Regions from separate parts of the Pleomorphomonas sp. T1.2MG-36 genome, predicted to be linked through region 4. Evidence: predicted binding sites of a transcription regulator. Region 4 holds the regulator's gene; each other region holds the start of a gene.
What was found. The regulator LexA, encoded in region 4, represses DNA repair genes until DNA is damaged. The targets are predictions, from matches to a motif close to TGTTCNNNNTGTGTTCNG.
Positions count from the first base shown of each region.

Region 1 (4,584 bases), on a different contig from region 4:
CCGTATTCCTTGGCTGCCACATGGGCGCGCACGACGCCGGCCAGCGTGTTGCGATCAGCGATGCCGATGCCGGCATAGCCAAGCTGCCCGGCCGTTCCCACCATCTCCAGGGCATGGGAGGCGCCGCGCAGGAAGGAATAGTTGGTGACGGCGGCAAGCTCGGCATAGGCGGTCATGATCGCCTCCGCTCCTCAGGCAAACAGCCCGTGCACGAACCAGCGCGGGTGTGTGGTTTCGACCTGAAAGAGGCCTTCGCGGAACATCCAGAAGCGGCGCCCCTCGGCATCCTCGACGCGGAAATAGTCGCGCGTCGGCGCCTCCTGCCGCCACCACTCACCGGCAATCCGCTCCGGCCCCTCGGCGCGCTTCACCTCATGGGTGACGCGCCGCCAGCGGAAGCGAAGCGGCGGGCCGTCCGGCACCGAGGCCATCGCCTCCACCAGTTCCGGCTGTGCGAACAGGCGGATCGGCCGCTCGGGCGGGTCACCGGGCAGGACTTCGGTTGCCGGAAAAGCCCCCTCCCCAGCCACGTGAGCCGGCACTGCGCCGCTCGCCCGCTCGGGAATGTGGCTGGCATAGAACTTGAGACGCCGCACCCGGCCCCGGCCGATGCGGGCACCGACCCGGTCGACGAAGCGCGTCAGCTCCAGTGCCATGTCGGGCCCGGCAAGCGACAGCACCTCGGCGTCGCGTCGGCTCGCCTCGGTGACGGCAACGGTGACGCAGTCGAAGCCATAACCGGCGTCGAAATCCTCGGCGAGGCTGTCGAGCCGGCGGCAGAGAATATCCTGCATGACCGTCGCCTCGCGGCTCGGACGGCTGAGACCTGCCTCGACATGGGCGAGCGCGCCATCGACGCGCCAGAGGCTGAGGCGAAGACGCAACGCCCCCTCGCCGGCCGCCTCCAACCGCTCGGCCAGCGCGCCGATCAGCGACAGGGCGACGGCACGCACGTCTTCCTCACGGGCGATCGGCTCGAAGAAGCGGCGCTCGGCACAATAGGGGGCGACGGGCAGCCGTGGAGAGAAGGCCTCGTCGGCCAGCCCCAGCGCCCGATCGAGCTGAATGAGCGGGGTGCGGCCGAAGCGGGCGGTAAGCGGCGCGCGCGGGCCGTCCATCAGATCGCCGATGCGCTTGAGGCCAACGCGGGCGAGCGCATCCACAGTCGTCGCGTCGAGCCGCAGTGCCGCCATGGGCAGGCCCGCCAGCGCTCGCCGCTCCTCGCCGGCCTGCAAACGCCCGCCTCGCCCGAAGGCGGCGAGCGCATGGGCGGCGCCGATGGTCGAGGCGATGCCGATGCTGACCGTCAAGCCCTGCCGCTCGAGCCGCCGCGCCATGTCGGCCGCCAGCGCTTCCTCGCCGCCGAACAGATGGGCACAGCCGGCGATGTCGAGCACCAGCGTGAAATCCTCCGGATATGGAAACTCCAGGTCGACGGACGACGTGCCGATACGGCGGCCGGCCAGCGGCGTATAGCGTTGCGCCCAATCGCACAGGCGATCGAGGAAGGCGGCGTCGGCCTCGGGATCGGCGGCGCGGACGTCAAGACCGGGCACGCGGGCGCGGGCATCGGCCAGCCCAAGCCCCGGCTGCAACCCGAGCCGCACCGCCGCCCCGTCGACATGGGCGAGACGCGCGGCGCTCCGATGCTTTGCCGTCAGCACCATGGGCGGGCGCGCCGCGACCTCAGTCGATGCGGAAGGGGACGACCGCTCCCGGTCCAGACGGGCGAGACGATCGGTCGCCAGATGCGGCAGCCAGGCGACCAGATAGCGGGACTGCCAAGGGGCCGGTCGCTTCGGTCTTGGGCTTGGCGCGCGGGGCTCGGAAGGATTGTTCATCGATACGCCACTCCATCATCCACGCGCCGACAGGACCGAGACGGTTACGCGCAAGGTCGGCCGCGAAAACCGGATTACCGGGGTGCCGGCCGCCGCCATTGCTCGGGGCGGCCGAGATGCACCAGCGCGTGACGGCGCTGGTCGGCCCCGGCACGCCGCCCGTCCTGAGCAGGATGCCGGTGGCCCGTCCGCCATCGGCGATCAGCGACAGACGGCGGCAGGCCGTCAGATCGAGCCGGCGGTCGTCGCCGAAGGGTTCGATCAGCACCGCCGCGAAGGCACGGGCGGCAAGACCTTCCTCGGCGGCGCGCAGCACGTCGGCGGTGTCGCCGGCCGTCACCGCGACGAGCCGCGACGGATCGAGGCCGAAGGCGGCAAGGCCAGGGCCATAGGGTTCGCCTGCCTCGCGCCCGGCCATCTCGGCGCGCACCCAGAGCCAGAGACTGTCCCGCCCGGCCGCTCTCAGCAGCAGTCCGGCGCAGGCCAGTGCGAAGCCGGTTGCCGAGGCCATGTCGGGCGCACCGACCGGGCTCACGTCGTGCAGCGCGCCACGTTTGAGGCCGCCGGTTGCCGCATCGACTTCCGGATGGCCGAAGGGAAGCGCCGTCGTCTCCGCGCCCGCCCAGGCGTTCGCGACCCGGCCACCGCGAAAGACGGAGGTCGGCGCGGCGCGGATTGTGGCGGGCGCGATGTCGTGCACCGGCACGCCGGCCAACTCTTCCACCGTTTCAGGATCGGCACGATCCTCGCGCCGGCCGCGCGCCCGTTCCAATTGGGCGACCTGCCGTCGAAGCATAGCGATCCTGTCCGTCGACTCGCTGGCGAGCACGGTTCAAACCCCCGTTTCCGTGGTTTTGTTCTCTATATGTTCCAGTATAGGAGGGGCATCCGAAGAGTCAACGGGGATGCGACGGAAACCCATCGGGATCCTTCTGTTCGGACTCGGAAAATCGCCGCTTCCCTGGCAGCCGCGCTCATGCCTCGACCACGGTCAAGTGGGAGGATCTGAAGGGGGCGAGCACCTCTTTGCCAAGGTCCGACACCGTCACGAGAGTGCCGACATCGCCAAGCGGCATGATCTGGTAGGGCGACGCCGCCCCCAGCTTTTCGCGCGTCGCCAGCACGACGGTTTCCGCCGACTGGCGGGCGATCAGGCGCTTGATCGCCGCCTCCTCCCGGTCGCCGGTGGTGACGCCGGTTTCCGGATGAATGCCGGTGGCACCCATGAAGAACAGATCGGCGCGGATGCGCGAGATCGCCTCGGCGGATGTCGCCCCCACCGCGACGATGGAATGCTTGAACAGCCTGCCACCGATGAGTTCGACCTCCACATGGGGATGGCGGACGAGTTCCACCGCGATGCTCGGGCTGTGGGTCACGACGACCGCCCTGAGATCCTGAGGAAGATGACGCGCCAGTTGCACGTTCGTCGTTCCACCGTCGAGAAAGACGATCTGTCCGGGCTGGATCAGGCGGGCGGCGGCCTGTCCGAGCCGCGCCTTCACCGACGAGCCGACCTGCTCGCGCGAGGCGAAATCGGCAACCGCCGACGAAGCCGGCAGGGCTCCCCCATGCACGCGCTGCAGAAGTCCCTCACCGGCAAGTTCGCGCAGATCGCGGCGGATCGTATCCTCGGACACGCCCAGCCTCTGGCTGAAATCCTTGGCCACGAGGCGGCCTTCCTGCCTCAACACCTGTTGGATCAAGGTCTTGCGTTCCGACGTGAGCATGCAGTCCTCGTTTGCACGAAATTTCTTGACTATGCACGATATTGCACGAAACTAAGAACAGGTCCAGAGTCCTCGAAGGCAAGGATACGATCTTGAGCATAGCCGATCGCGTTCGCGTGGAAGACGTCACCGTCCTCTCCAACGACTGGTACATCCTGAAGAAGACGACCTTTTCCTTCCGACGCAGCGACGGAAGCTGGCAGCGCCAATCGCGCGAGACCTACGACCGGGGAAACGGTGCGACGATCCTCCTCTACGACCCAAGCCGCCGCACCGTGATCCTGACCCGCCAGTTTCGCTATCCCGCCTTCGTCAACGGCCACGACGACCTGCTGATCGAGGCGCCGGCCGGTCTTCTCGACGACGCCGCGCCCGAGGTTCGCATCCGCGCCGAGACGGAAGAGGAAACGGGATTTCGCGTGCGCGACGTCCGTCCGATCTTCGATGCCTTCATGAGCCCCGGCTCGGTCACCGAGCGGCTGCATTTCTTCGTCGGCCGGTACGAACCCGGCGACAGGATCTCCGCCGGCGGCGGCAACGAGATCGAAGGCGAGGATATCGCCGTTCTCGAAGTCGGCATCGACGAGGCCCTGTCGATGATCGGATCGGGCGTCATTCGCGACGGTAAGACGATCATGCTGCTGCAATACGCCGCTCTCCATCTTTTCCCCCAACCGGTTCCGAACAAGGCAACCATCGCATGCTGATCCTCATCGCCGGCCCCTACCGCTCCGGAACCGGAGACGATCCCCGGAAGATGGCCGACAATCTCCGCCGCCTGGAGCAAGCCTCCTGGCCGCTGTTCGAGGCCGGACACGTTCCGATGATCGGCGAATGGGTGGCCCTACCCGTCTGGCGGTCGGCCGGCGGGACAACGCTCGGCGACGCGCTCTACGACCGGATTTTCTATCCGGCCGCCGAGCGCCTGTTGTCGATGTGCGACGCGGTTCTCCGCCTGCCGGGAGACTCCAATGGGGCGGACAATGACGTTCGCATGGCCAGGGAACGGGGCC
Region 1 covers NZ_CATNLY010000012.1:574,285-578,868, forward strand. The annotation lists gene QQZ18_RS09560 (error-prone DNA polymerase) at 1-176, opposite strand, end outside; gene QQZ18_RS09565 (Y-family DNA polymerase) at 192-1,667, opposite strand; gene QQZ18_RS09570 (ImuA family protein) at 1,687-2,637, opposite strand; gene QQZ18_RS09575 (DeoR/GlpR family DNA-binding transcription regulator) at 2,816-3,571, opposite strand; gene QQZ18_RS09580 (NUDIX domain-containing protein) at 3,664-4,278, shown strand; gene QQZ18_RS09585 (DUF4406 domain-containing protein) at 4,272-4,584, shown strand, end outside.
Region 1: a site for LexA is predicted at 2,697-2,714, ahead of QQZ18_RS09570 (ImuA family protein). Genes of this name have one in related genera too.

Region 2 (4,584 bases), on a different contig from region 4:
AGGCACCGAAACGAACGCCGTACTTGCGCATGACGGCGCGCTGCGTCTGGTCGAGCGCCTTGACGTCATCGGCAATGTCATGCCGTTCGACGGTACCGAGCGCCTCGACCATGCGGAAGGCGACCCCGCGCGCGATACCTTCGAGATCGGCGGCGGTCCGCAGATCGAACAACGGCTTCAGAAGCGTCTGGATATGGGCTCCGACCCAGAGGTCGAGCCGATCCTGCGCCTTCTCGCGGGCGGCACCGGCAAGCTGCTCGTCGGCGAGCAGCATCACCTTCGGTGCCAGCGTGTCATCACCGGCGACCAACCGCCCCACAGGCTCGCCGAGCCAGCGCAGGCTGCCATCCGTGGACAGGACGATTTCCTCGTTGGGGGCCTTGGAAATCTTGTCGGCGCGCTTGTCGAACTCGCCGGAGAGCGCCTGCTGCGCCGCGGCTTTCAGAGCCTTGGCCTCGGAACCGTCGCCGCCCACTGCCGAGTCAGGCACGAAGCGGAAGCCGTGCAGCTCCCCGACCGCCTGCCCTTCGACGAGCACGCCGCCGGTACCGGTGATTTCAGCTTCGAGCATGGTGTTCTCTCTCAATCTCTTTAACAATACCGATGTCCGGCGATCCACGAAACGCTGGGTCAACCGGTCATGCAACGCATCCGACAGCCTGTCCTCGATGGCGCGCGTCTTCTCCCGCCAATGGCCGGGCGCAAACAGCCAGTCCGGCCGATTGGCGACAAAGGTCCAAGTCCTGATGTCTGCCAAGCGCCGCGACAGTGTATCGATATCGCCATCTGTCCTGTCAGACAACCCGACCTGCCGTGCAAACCAATCGTCTGGAATCACGCCTTTTGCAATGAGGAATCGATAGAGTGCGACGATGAGATCACCGTGCTGCGCCGGTGATATCTTGCGGAAGTCGGGAACCTGGCAGACGTCCCAGAGAAGCTCAACCCGTTCGCGGCCACGAGCCGCCGCCGCCACATCCTCCGCCCTCAGTGCGAAGTCGAGCGCCCGCTGGTCATCGGACGGCAGGGCCCGCGTCAGTCCCTCGACGCCCGGCAAGGTCTCAAGCGAGGCCCGAAGCGCATCGACCGAGGAAAAGTCGAGGTCGCCGGTGCGCCACTGGAAGACGCGCACCGGTTCGAAATCATGCCCTTCGATAGCCGTGACGATATCCTCGTCGAACGGCATCACCCGGCCGGTGACGCCGAAGGTGCCGTCGTTGAGATAGCGGCCGGCGCGGCCGGCGATCTGGGCGAGCTCGGCCGCCGTCAGGCCACGATACTGATAACCGTCGAACTTGCGCGCCTGGGCGAAGGCGACGTGATCGACATCGAGGTTGAGGCCCATACCGATAGCGTCCGTCGCCACCAGAAAGTCGACCTCGCCGTTCTGGAACAGGGCCACCTGCGCGTTGCGGGTGCGGGGGGACAGCGCGCCCATCACCACCGCCGCGCCGCCCCTCTGGCGGCGGATCAGTTCGGCAACGGCGTAGACCTCTTCGGACGAGAAAGCGACGATGGCCGACCGGGGCGGCAGACGGGTGATCTTCTTCGCACCCGTATAGGCGAGATGGCTGAGGCGCGGCCGCGAGGTGACGGCGACTCCCGGCAAGAGGCGTTCGATCAGAGGCCGCGCCGTGGCCGAGCCGAGCAGCATGGTCTCCTGCCGGCCGCGCACGTTGAGCAGGCGGTCGGTGAAGACGTGGCCGCGTTCGATGTCGCCGGCGAGCTGTACCTCGTCGATGGCCACAAAGGCCACGTCGAGATCGCGCGGCATCGCCTCCACCGTCGCCACCCAGTAGCGGGCGTCGCGCGGCACGATCTTCTCCTCGCCAGTGACCAGCGCCACCGCGCCAGCCCCGACGCGGGCGACGATCCGGCCATAGACCTCGCGCGCGAGAAGACGCAACGGCAAGCCGATGGCGCCCGAGCCATGGCTCAGCATCTTCTCGATGGCGAGATGGGTCTTGCCGGTGTTGGTCGGCCCCAGCACCGCCGTCACAGCCCGGGCACGGGCGGGCGAGAACATGGGAGCCGCTCGGACGATATTCATGAGGTCCCGTTCGATTGCGCGATGAGGCCGTGACTTTCCCTATACGAAAGTCAGGCCGAGAGGCCAGAGAAAACCGGCGGAAGCAAGGCAATCGCCCTACAAAAGGAATCAAACGAGAACAGAAACGGGACGAATCGCAATTTCAAAGAGATTCCGCATTCGTTCCCTACAAGATATGGCGGATACCAGAGTCTTTGCCGCGCTATGTTGAATCCGGAGACTCGGGACCCCGAGTCGTTCGATTCTCAGCCAGAATCGATGTCAAGACCAGATCACGCACAAGACTCGAAAGCGGGATCATGGTTAACAATTTATACTGAAGACTGAAAGTAGAACGGCAACTGCGTTAATCATTTCAACGGAGCGGGAACGAAGGTGGGGCGAATCGCTGACAGGCCGATGTTCTCGGTTTGCTCTCACCAGATATTCCGCTCGCTTCAACCGGACCCACTAGATGTCCAGCCGCCGCCGACCTTATCGCGCGCGCCGGTCACCGAAGCGTTAACGTATCTGTCTCGAATTGAGACGACCGGTACCCGTCCCCATGAGGACCGGCAACAAAAAAGCGCCCCGGAAGGCGCTTCTTTTTCATCGTGCGGGATTTCCGCCGTTCAGTTGGATGCCTGTTCCACCTTGCCGAGCTTGGCGTTTTCGCCGAACTGGGTCGCGACCACCAGAAGCATGCCCCGCATCGTCTTGACCGAAATCTTGCTCGGCACCATCACCCGCCCCTCGGCCATCGGAACAAACCAGACGTCGAGGTCGCGATTGTCGCGCATGTACTCGGTGGATTTGGTGCCCTCGCGGTGACCGGCCACCGGCACCCATCTCGCCGAGCAATGGACAGCGTCGCCCTTGTAGCCGGGGATGTCGACGGGGTCGGTGCTGGTGTAGCTGAGCTTGATGTCGTAGCGCGTCCAGCCATCGAAGATCGGCAGCGTACGGTCGCAGACATCCTTGTCGTCGCGGGTGACCGGCAGGATCGCCGCCGACAGCGGGTCGACGACGCGGCGCTTGGACGCCGACGTCACAGGCACCCTGTCCTCGCGCTCTATGAGTTCGGGTATGGCCTTGAGGCTGCGGACATTGCCGCCACCGAGCGCCATCGAGACCTGCGTCACCGTGTCACCCCGGCTCATCAACTCGTAGGTGGACGGCACCAGCGACCGGCCGACGTAGCCCTTGGCGTCGATGTAGCTCTCTTCCGAGCTCACGATTCGGGCAAGACCGGCGGTCGAAATATGAAGCTTGGCGGCATAGGCGCCTCGATCCACCTTGATCGACAGCGATCCCTTGGCAATGCCGATGCCCATGAAAGAGGCGGAATAGAGCGCCTGCACCTCGCCCTCGCGCGCGGCGGCCGCACCGGAAGGCGGCACGGCGGACAGCGCTGCGACAAAGGCCGCTGCGGCCATGGCGCCTTTCAAACGACGCGGGAGAGTTTCGACACGAACCACCACGGAACCTCCGTTTGCGGACGGCAAGCCGTCCTCACCCTCGGCCGCCACCAAGCGGCCGGAACGACGTCTGGAAGAACATTCCGGCGGGCGACGCACCTGCCGGCGGGAAGACCGGCAACCCTTCGGCCGATCACCGTCCGCCGAATGATCGACTGTCATGGTAACCGGATGGTTAACGCGACGAAAGCCTCGTTGTTCCAACCTTGGGAATTTCGGCAGACATCCGCCGAGCCCTCCCGGCGCCCAACGGCATTTTTGCCGGCTTCCGCTCGCTTCCGGGGTTGACGGGGCCAATGCCGACCGACTATAGGAACGCGACTTGAAACGGCGCCGTCGGCAGATGCAAGCGGCGCCTTGGCTTATTTCATCGCGAGGAGCGGCCGCAAGGCCTCGATCCCGCGCCAACAGAAAAAGAGGGTATCCCGATGGCCCGGCGCTGCGAACTTACCGGCAAGGCCGTTCTGACGGGTAATAACGTCAGCCACGCCAACAACAGGACCAAGCGGCGTTTTCTGCCGAATCTCCTGGCTGTGACGCTCCTGTCCGATACGCTCGGTCAGTCGGTGCGCCTGCGCATCTCCGCCAACGCCCTGCGTTCGGTCGAGCATCGCGGCGGTCTTGATGCCTACCTCGCCAAGGCGAGCGACGACGAGCTGTCGACGCGCGCCCGGCTGATCAAGAAGCAGATCGCCAAGAAGGCCGCCGAGGTCGCTGCCGCCTGAGTTTCGGGCAGAGCAGTTCAAATTCAGCCGCGACGCCTGAAAACGGCGTCGCGGCTTTATTTATGTGTGCCGGAAATGGTACACGACATGCGAAATCGCGACCTCGCGGTCTGGTTTCGTTTCATAGCTCCAAAAGCCTGGTCTGTTCTGCCGGAGACCTTCTGGAATGTTCGATAGACGCCTCACCCCTTCGGTGTTGGCGATGGTCGCTACCGTCGTCGCATCCAATATCCTCGTTCAATATCCCTTCACGCCCTTCGGGCTTGGCGACCTGCTCACATGGGGCGCCTTTACCTACCCGTTCGCCTTCCTGGTGACCGACCTCACCAACCGTTGGTTTGGGCCGGTGAAG
Region 2 covers NZ_CATNLY010000034.1:167,312-171,895, forward strand. The annotation lists gene QQZ18_RS16545 (helicase-related protein) at 1-2,026, opposite strand, end outside; gene QQZ18_RS16550 (DUF3108 domain-containing protein) at 2,662-3,465, opposite strand; gene rpmB (50S ribosomal protein L28) at 3,936-4,232, shown strand; gene QQZ18_RS16560 (queuosine precursor transporter) at 4,399-4,584, shown strand, end outside.
Region 2: a site for LexA is predicted at 2,154-2,171, ahead of QQZ18_RS16545 (helicase-related protein). Genes of this name have one in related genera too.

Region 3 (4,584 bases), 550 kb from region 4:
GATCTCGTCGCCGATCGACCGCGCCTCCTCCTCCGAGTCCCAGGCCGAGGCGACGAACACCTTGTCCTCGTCGTCGGCCTGCGGCAGGTCGGTGAACAGCGTCTTGCCCAGGCGCGCCTCGTTGTGGGCGATGAGGTGCGAGGCGGCGCCGAGGATGTGGGCGGTGGAGCGATAGTTGCGCTCGAGACGGATCACCTTGGCGCCGGGGAAGTCGCGCTCGTAGCGCAGGATGTTGTCCACCTCGGCGCCGCGCCAGCCGTAGATCGACTGGTCGTCGTCGCCGACGCAGCAGATGTTGTGCGAGCCCTGGGCGAGAAGGCGCAGCCAGAGATACTGGACGACGTTGGTGTCCTGATACTCGTCGACCAGGATGAAACGGAACCGCTTGTGGTAGTCGGCGAGAACGTCTGGGTTCTGGCGCAGCAGCGTTACCGCTTCGAGCAGCAGGTCGCCGAAGTCGACGGCGTTGAGCACCTTGAGGCGCGCCTGATAGGCGGCGTAGAGCTCCCGCCCCCGGCCGTTGACATAGGCGCGCGCCTCGCCCTCGGGAATGTCGGCCGGCCTCAGGCCCTTGTTCTTCCAGCCATCGAGCGCCGAGGCGAACTGCCGGGCCGGCCAGCGCTTCTCGTCGATGCCGTCGGCCTGGATCAACTGTTTGATCAGGCGGATCTGATCGTCGGTGTCGAGGATGGTGAAGTTGCTCTTGAGGCCGACAAGCTCGGCATGCTTCCGGAGCATCCGCACGCCGATCGAGTGGAAGGTGCCGAGCCATGGCATGCCCTCGACGACGCCGCCGACCAGCTTGCCGACGCGCTCCTTCATCTCGCGCGCCGCCTTGTTGGTGAAAGTCACCGACAGAATTTGCGACGGGAAGGCGCGGTGGGTCGCCAGAATGTGGGCGATGCGGGTGGTCAGGACGCGCGTCTTGCCGGTGCCGGCACCAGCCAGCACCAGCACGGGACCATCCAACGTTTCCACCGCCTCGCGCTGCTCGGGGTTCATGCCCTGGAGATAGCCGACGGCGCCTGTGCCGGGTCGCGCGGCGGCCATGGCCCGGGCGGCGATGCCCAGCGAGGGAGAGGCGTCGAAGTCGGTGTCGTCGTGATTCTGGGAAGCAGTCATGACGAGAACAATAAAGCAACAGGGCGTCGGGGGCGAGAGTGTCGTGCGCCGGGCCGGGATCATTCTCCCTGAGGCCCGTGTCGGTTAATGATTGGTAATTCGCTCGGTATTTTTCACTAACGTAGCGTATTTTCATGCAGTACGTCAGGAAAGCGAAGGATTTCCATTTGTTCCGTGCGCCGCTTTGTTGATGTTTGAAAGGGAGTTTCTGGTTTTCGTTTACCGGTCCTTCAAGGATTGAAGGTTAAATCGTCTTGTCGGCCGCCAATCAGGCCTTTTCTCGATGGAGAGAGGACATGACCATGACCTCCGATGGGATACCTTCAGGAATCAATACCTATTTCCTGGGAGCCTTTGCGACCAAGGCCGGCCGTACGCCGGTGGTCATCGCGGAGGACGCGGACAACGATGCCTGGCGGCTCGAACCCGGTCACTTCCTGGACACGGCAGGCGGTCTCGTGGCGGCGACGCCAGAGCTGGCATCCCTTGCCATCTCCTGGTCGCGCGGCTGAGCGCATGCGGAGATATTCGACCGGCCGCGATTCCAAGCCCGATTTCCGGGCTTGTGGCGCCCACAGATATCACGGCGTTGGCGAGGAGCGGCTTTCACCGCCAACGCCCTGGCTTTCCTCAGGACGGAGATCGACGCGACAGTTTTGCTGGATCTGCTCGGAGCCTTTGACTCCGAGCTCTCGCAGACAAGGTCGCCTGCCGATGCCCGGCTCGTTTCAAGCCGAGCTGTCGGGCGTCTAAAGCCCCCTGATCCTTTCCAGCCAGGCGTCCTCGTCGATCACCTCGATGCCGAGTTCGGACGCTTTGGCGAGCTTCGAACCGGCGCCGGGGCCGGCAACCACCAGATCGGTCTTCTTCGACACCGAGCCGGCCACCTTGGCGCCCAGACGCTCGGCGGTGGCCTTCGCTTCATCACGCGTCATCTTCTCCAGCGAGCCAGTGAACACCACCGTCTTGCCGGCCACCGGGCTGTTGGTGGTCACCGGTGCTTCGGCGTCGAGCGGCGTGATCTCGTTGAGCAGGGCGTCGATGGCGACGCGGTTGTGATCCTCGCCAAAGAAATCGGTCAGCGCCTCGACCACCACGGCTCCGACGCCGTCGATGGCGTCGAGCTCGGCCAGCGTCTCCGGATCGCGGTCGGCGGCCTTCTTCATGGCGTCGTAGAAGTGCTCCCACGAGCCGTAGGCGCGGGCGAGCAGCTTGGCATTGCCCTCGCCGATGTGGCGGATGCCCAGGCCGAAGATGAGGCGGTGCAGGTCGATCCGCCGCCGCGCCTCGATGCTCTCGAACAGATTGCGCACCGATGTCGCGCCGAAGCCGGGGAAGTTGGACAGGCGATTGAGACCGGTGGCTTCGCGCCGGGCGAGGGTGAAGATGTCGACCGGCGTGCGGATCGACAGGTGCTCGTCCTCCAGCGCGTGGAAGAACTCGATCTGCTTGTCGCCGAGGCCTTCGATGTCGAAGGCCTGACGCGCGACGAAGTGCTTCAGGCTTTCCACCTGCTGGGCCGGACAGATCAGGCCGCCGGTGCAGCGGCGCACGGCGTCGGTCTTGCCGGTCTTCTCGTTGGTGTCGCGCACGGCATGGCTGCCGCAGCGCGGGCAGAGGGTGGGGAAGGCGTAGGGCACCGCATCGGCCGGGCGCTTGTCGATCAGCACGTCGACCACCTGCGGGATGACGTCGCCGGCCCGCTGGATCACCACCGTGTCGCCGACGCGGATGTCGCGACCGTCGCGCAGCGGCAGGCCATCCTGGCCGATGCCCTTGATGTAGTCCTCGTTGTGCAGGGTGGCGTTGGAGACGACGACGCCGCCCACAGTCACCGGTTCCAGCTTGGCGACCGGCGTCAGCGCGCCGGTGCGGCCGACCTGGATCTCGATGGCCTTGACGGTGGTGGAGGCACGCTCGGCCGGGAACTTATGGGCAGTGGCCCAGCGCGGCGAGCGCGAGCGGAAGCCGAGGCGTTCCTGCAGCGCGAGGCTGTCGACCTTGTAGACGACGCCGTCGATGTCGTAGCCGAGATCGGCGCGCTGGCTCTCGATCAGCCGGTAGTGGGCGATAAGCTCCTCTTCCGAATGGCAGCGCGCCATCAAGGGATTGACCTTGAAGCCCCATTCTTCGAAGCGCTTCACCGTGTCGTATTGCGTCCGGGCCAGCGGCTCGGACAGGTCGCCCCAGGCATAGGCGAAGAAGCTGAGCGGCCGGCCGGCCGTCACCTTCGGGTCGAGCTGGCGCAGCGAGCCGGCGGCGGCGTTGCGCGGGTTGGCGAACAGGCGGCCGCTCTCGTTCATCATCCGCTCGTTGAGGGCGGCGAAGTCGGCCTTCTTCATGTAGACCTCGCCGCGCACCTCGACGACGTCGGGCGCGCCGGCCGGCAGTTCGTCGGGAATCTCGGCAATGGTGCGGACGTTGGCGGTGACGTTCTCGCCGGTGGTGCCGTCGCCGCGCGTCGCCGCCGTGACGAGGCGACGATCGACGTAGCGCAGCGACATGGAGAGCCCGTCGATCTTCGGCTCGGCGGTGAAGACGGGCGTTTCGCTGGCGCCAAGGAAGCTCTTCACCTGCTTGACGAAATCACGGAGGTCGGCCTCGCTGAACAGGTTGTCGAGCGACAGCATCGGCCTGACGTGGCGAACCTCGGAGAAGACCTCCGAGACCGGGGCGCCGACCTTGAGCGACGGCGAATCGGAGCGGACGAGTTCGGGAAAGCGCGCCTCGATTTCGCGGTTGCGGCCGCGCAGCGCGTCATAGGCGGCGTCGGAAATCTCCGGCGCGTCCTTGGCATGATAGAGCTCGTCGTGGTGGGCGATCTCGGCGGACAGGCGCTGGAGTTCGGCGGCGGCCTCGTCCTGGGTGAGGTCTTCGACGGGAATGGAATTGGTTTCGGCCGACATCGCGCGTCTCTCGTGGGGACTCTTCTCGGCTCCGGTTAAAGCCGAATACCCGGGCGGGGCGCAAGTTCTCTCAGAGGCCCGCGACAGCCGTCGTCATCATCAGCGTGCCGGCGAAGGCGGCAAGCACGGCGGCGGTGGCCCGGTTGAGGGTGCCGGCGCCGACGCGATGGCGCCCGAATCGGCCGATGGCGAGGCCGGCAAGGCCCCAGGCCACCGTCGCCAGGGCGATGGCCGCGGCCGTTCCGGCGAGCAGAGCCGGAGACGGCAGCCCGGGCGGCAGGATGGCGAAGGCAAGCACCAGCGCCTTCGGATTGATGAGGGTGATCAGGAACAGCCGGCGCGTCGGCAGGGCCGCTCCGGCGGCGGGGTCGGCGCGCCAGAGCTTGATCGCCGACACCAGAAGCGCCGCCGAGGCCAGGAGTTTCAGGATGGGAGCGGCGGTGGGCAGGACTTCGGCGAGCGTGCCGGCGCCCAGGCCGAGCAGCGTCAGCGCCAGCCCGTAAGCCGCGAGAACCGCGGCCAGCGCGCCCAGCAGCCGGACGGCGCCGCCCGTCGC
Region 3 covers NZ_CATNLY010000001.1:1,111,922-1,116,505, reverse strand. The annotation lists gene QQZ18_RS05230 (ATP-dependent helicase) at 1-1,122, opposite strand, end outside; gene QQZ18_RS05225 (hypothetical protein) at 1,419-1,634, shown strand; gene ligA (NAD-dependent DNA ligase LigA) at 1,872-4,028, opposite strand; gene QQZ18_RS05215 (hypothetical protein) at 4,099-4,584, opposite strand, start outside.
Region 3: a site for LexA is predicted at 1,126-1,143, ahead of QQZ18_RS05230 (ATP-dependent helicase). Genes of this name have one in related genera too.

Region 4 (4,584 bases):
CGAACAGGCGGCGCTGGTCGCCCCCGGAGAAGCCAAGCCCCCGTGCGAACAGCATGGCGACAGCCGAAACCAGGCTGCAATGCTGGGCCGTTCCGTCGTGGTACCGTTGAATGACCGACAGCCAGCCGGCGGCGCCGGTGCTGTCCAGCAGGGCCTCGAAATGACCGAAAGCGCGCCTTGCTTCGCCGACGGCGGCGCCGAGATTGCCGGTCCGGATATGTTCGAACAGCTTGCCCGAGCCATCCTCGATCGCCATGCCGGCGGCCGTGCTTTGCGCCGAGTGCCACCGACGAGCGGCAAACATCGGCAGTGCCTCGGCTATGAAGTCGGCGAGACGCTCCGGGGAGGGGAGCGACTTGACGATGAATGGAAATCCGGCGCCATCCAGCGCGGTCAGCGTGCGAAAGCCAATCCTGGTGCCGAACAGGATCGTTCGTTCCAGTTGCCTCATCCATGGGCCGGTCAGCACCCGGTTGAGAAAATCGGGCGCGAAAGCCTCACCGGCGATCAGCGTGAGCGCCCCACCGTCCTGCCCGTCGCTGTCAACGCCCCCGGAGAGTGCGAATCCCAGCTCCGAAACCATCGTTGCCGTCGTCGCATGGAGTGCGTGACTCTCGGAGACGATGTGGATGGAAACGGGGTGGCGTTCCTGGAGGCTTCGGGGTGTGCCGCCCAGCCGTCCATTCGAGGCTACCATGGAAGAGGTGACAACGTTGTCAGCCTCTGGCGGAGAAAATCGCGTGTTGTCCACGATCCGGGAGCTCCAAGGTGAGGCATCAGAATGGGGTGCGTTGCGGACCGGTTCGAGGCCTGTCACGAATGTTGGACGGGTTCTAACATGCGGGCCGGGCGCCGTTAAGAAGCCTACGGGGACGAGTGCGAAGCGTCGTAAAATTCTAGATAAAGTGGATCTATCCAAAACGTTTCGACGGACCATCCTTCGGGCGGGCAACCACTCGGACGCATCTCTGGGGCTCTGATCCGGGTAATCGATCGGATCGCGCTGTTGGTTGACCGTTGCCTTTCGCGATGGCCGTGCCTATGCAGGGTCATGCAAGTTTCAGCCTTCGATTTCGATCTGCCACCCGAGCGAATTGCCCTTCGCCCCGCCGTTCCGCGCGACGCATCGCGCCTTCTCGTGGTGAAGCCGGGTGAACCTCTCGAGGATCGGCATGCGCGCGATCTTGCCGATCTTCTGCGGCCGGGCGACGCGTTGGTGTTCAACGACACCAAGGTCATCCCAGCCCAGCTCGAGGGGCGTCGCGATCGCGAGGGGGGCGAGCCCGTTCGTCTGTCGGCCACGTTGCACATGCGTGAGGCTCCCGATCGCTGGCGGGCGTTCGTCAAAGGTGCGCGCAAGCTGCGTGCGGGCGACCGCGTGGTGTTCTCCGGCTCCCATCCGGACGCATCTCCTCTAGGCGCGGTCGTTGCGGAGAAGGGCGGGGACGGAGAGGTTACCCTGGCCTTCGATCGCTCCGGACCGGATCTCGACTTGGCGCTGATAACGGTCGGCCACATTCCATTACCGCCCTATATCGCCGCGCGCCGGGCCGAGGATGAGCATGATCGGGCGGACTACCAGACCGTCTATGCGCGTGAGAGCGGGGCGGTCGCCGCGCCGACGGCCGGGCTGCATTTCACCCCGGAGCTTCTAGATCGTCTCACGGCACGCGGCATCGACCGGCATTTCGTGACGCTGCATGTCGGCGCCGGCACCTTCCTTCCCATGAAGGTGGACGATACCGAGGACCACAAGATGCATGCCGAAATCGGTCACGTCTCGGCGGAGACCGCAGACGCGCTCAATGCCGTTCGCGAGCGCGGGGGCAGGGTGGTGGCCGTCGGCACGACCTCGCTGCGCCTGCTGGAGAGCGCGGCCGGCGAAGATGGACAGGTCAAACCGTTTGCCGGAGCGACCGACATCTTCATCACGCCGGGATATCGCTTTCGCGCTGTCGATCTGCTGATGACGAACTTTCATCTGCCGAAATCGACGCTGTTCATGCTGGTGTCGGCGTTCTCCGGTCTAGAGACCATGCGCGCCGCCTACGCCCACGCCATTGCCGACGGTTACCGGTTCTATTCCTACGGAGACACGTCGCTGCTGCACCCGTCGCAGGAAAGCCGGTTGCTCAAGTAGGCAGATGGGCGCGCAACTCAGCAGGGGGATTCGACGACCTCTTCAGTCGTCGACGGCGGGCGCGGTTGCCTGCGCCAGTCCCCTACCATCAGCGAACGGTCAATAGCGACGCATCAGTGCCACGAGACGGCCCTGGATGCGCACGCGATCGGGTCCGAAAATGCGCGTCTCATAGGCTGGATTGGCGGCTTCAAGGGCCACGGAGGCGCCCTTGCGCCTCAGCCGCTTCAGCGTGGCTTCTTCATCGTCCACCAGCGCCACAATAATGTCGCCGGAGTCCGCTGTGTCGGACTTCTTGATGACGACGGTATCGCCATCGAGGATGCCGGCCTCGATCATCGAGTCGCCACGAACCTCAAGGGCGTAGTGCTCGCCGCCGGTCACAAGATCGATCGGTACATGCAGGATATGCGACTGGTTCTGTATGGCGGCGATCGGCACACCGGCGGCGATGCGCCCCATGACCGGCACGGGCACGGTGTCGCGACTGTCGAGCGCGGGCGAGGCGGCGCTGGCCGGCGGAGCCTTGCGGCCGCCGTCGCCTTCGATCACCGCCGGCGCAAAGCCCTTGCGGGCGCGGCCGATCCCCGGCTGCATGGTTTCGGGCAGCTTGATGACTTCGAGTGCCCGCGCTCGGTTTGGCAGGCGGCGGATGAAGCCGCGCTCTTCGAGGGCCGTGATGAGACGGTGGATGCCGGATTTCGACTTGAGATCCAGCGCGTCCTTCATCTCGTCGAAGGATGGCGGCACGCCCGACTCTTTCAGACGCTCATGAATGAACATCAGGAGTTCGAGCTGTTTGCGCGTGAGCATCGTCTGGTCCCCGCTGGTCGGCCGGCGCATCGGTTGCGCCGAAACGCGATTCGGTACAAATCACGAACAGAGTTAACATGTTCCGTGTGTGTTCCGCAATGGGGATTGCCGGTCGGGGTTCCGGCGAGGCCGGAAAAGCAAGGAAAATGGACGCGCAATAAATAAATGTCGTTGGACTCCGATAATTAAATGTCGGAGTTTGGAGATAAGCGATTGATTTTATTTATGAATTCGGGTCCGCAATTGGTAACCATTCGAAACCCTATACCAAACTCCGACACGTATTTATTAAGTGTTTGTTTTTGCAATTGTTATTGGTAAACCACCGGTGAGCGACGGAACCTTGGTTGAGCGGTGTTGTAACCCTATTTGTCACCGCCTTCAGTGGCGGCTTCTTCCCGAGCGCGCTTCTCTTCCCAAAAAGTGACCCAATACGAAAAGTCTGGATCAAAACCTTCCTGGAAGTATCGCCTCTTTAGAACATCCTCAAGCTGTTCTACGTATCCCATTCCCCAAAAAACGGGTGCTCCCGAGAATTCAACCTCAGTTTGTATTGCTTCTTTTGCCTTTTTCAGGATGTATTCGACAATATCGAGACCATTATCATAGATATATACCAATCGGAAAAGAGAAATAAGGGCTATCTCGTCATCTGATATTTGAAATCGTGGAATGAACCCTGGTCGTTTTTGTGATTTCTCCATTATTAGTTGATTTATGTCTCTTTTGTATTCTTCAAATGGAGTTATTGTGTTTCCGAATAAAATGTACGGCGCTGATTTGCCTGAGACCTCACTGATCTTGCGTAGAACAATATCATTGGGCAATCGCCGTCCCGCTTCATAGTTGGTCAGCGCCGAACGTGTGACGCCAATCATTGCTGCGAAGACCTCCTGGGTGGTCTCGCCTCTCGCCTCGCGAATGCGGGTTCCGATTGCGCGCAATGTTTCAGTATCGAAAATTTTGCGGTTTGGTTGACTTGACATGACACATTACCGTGACATTATGATTCCATGTTTCGATAATGAAGCATGGATTATAGAAAATGCCAAATGCCACGGCCCTAGTCATGTCGCAGATGGAGCGAGAGGGCGTCTCGCTTGCCGAGTGGGCGCGTTTGCGCGGCTACAACGTACGAACCGTGAGAGCGGTAGCCCCAGCTTCCATCCGCACCGATCGCGGGCACCGTCACCTATTCAGAGCGAGTTTCCGAGATTGCCGAGAAATTGCGGGAAACGCCGCAAGGGCGGCTCGATCGAGAGATCGAGGAGCAGCGCACGAAGCATCGGCAGGCCGAGGACATAAACACGCGGATGATCGCAGCCATGGGGCAAAAAGTATGAACCTCAAGCGACCGGAGCGCCCCGAGAAATTCGCGCCAACATCGATCTCCAGGCGGATCCATGAAGCTATGCAGCTTCTTCCGGCAGTCGGCACCATCCTTATTGTCGGCCCCGCCGGCATCGGCAAATCGGCAGCAATCGCCGATCACTGCCAATCCAATGAAAAAGCGATGTCCGTTGAACTTCTTCAAACACACAAGTCTACGGCGTTGATGGCGCCGCAGCTTATGAGGCGCTGGTTGCCTTTGGGCTCAAGAAATCTATCCGCCAAACCGTTCGCCTTCTCCA
Region 4 covers NZ_CATNLY010000001.1:563,441-568,024, reverse strand. The annotation lists gene QQZ18_RS02735 (HD-GYP domain-containing protein) at 1-919, opposite strand, end outside; gene queA (tRNA preQ1(34) S-adenosylmethionine ribosyltransferase-isomerase QueA) at 1,052-2,140, shown strand; gene lexA (transcriptional repressor LexA) at 2,240-2,953, opposite strand; gene QQZ18_RS02720 (helix-turn-helix domain-containing protein) at 3,319-3,939, opposite strand; gene QQZ18_RS02715 (hypothetical protein) at 4,293-4,584, shown strand, end outside.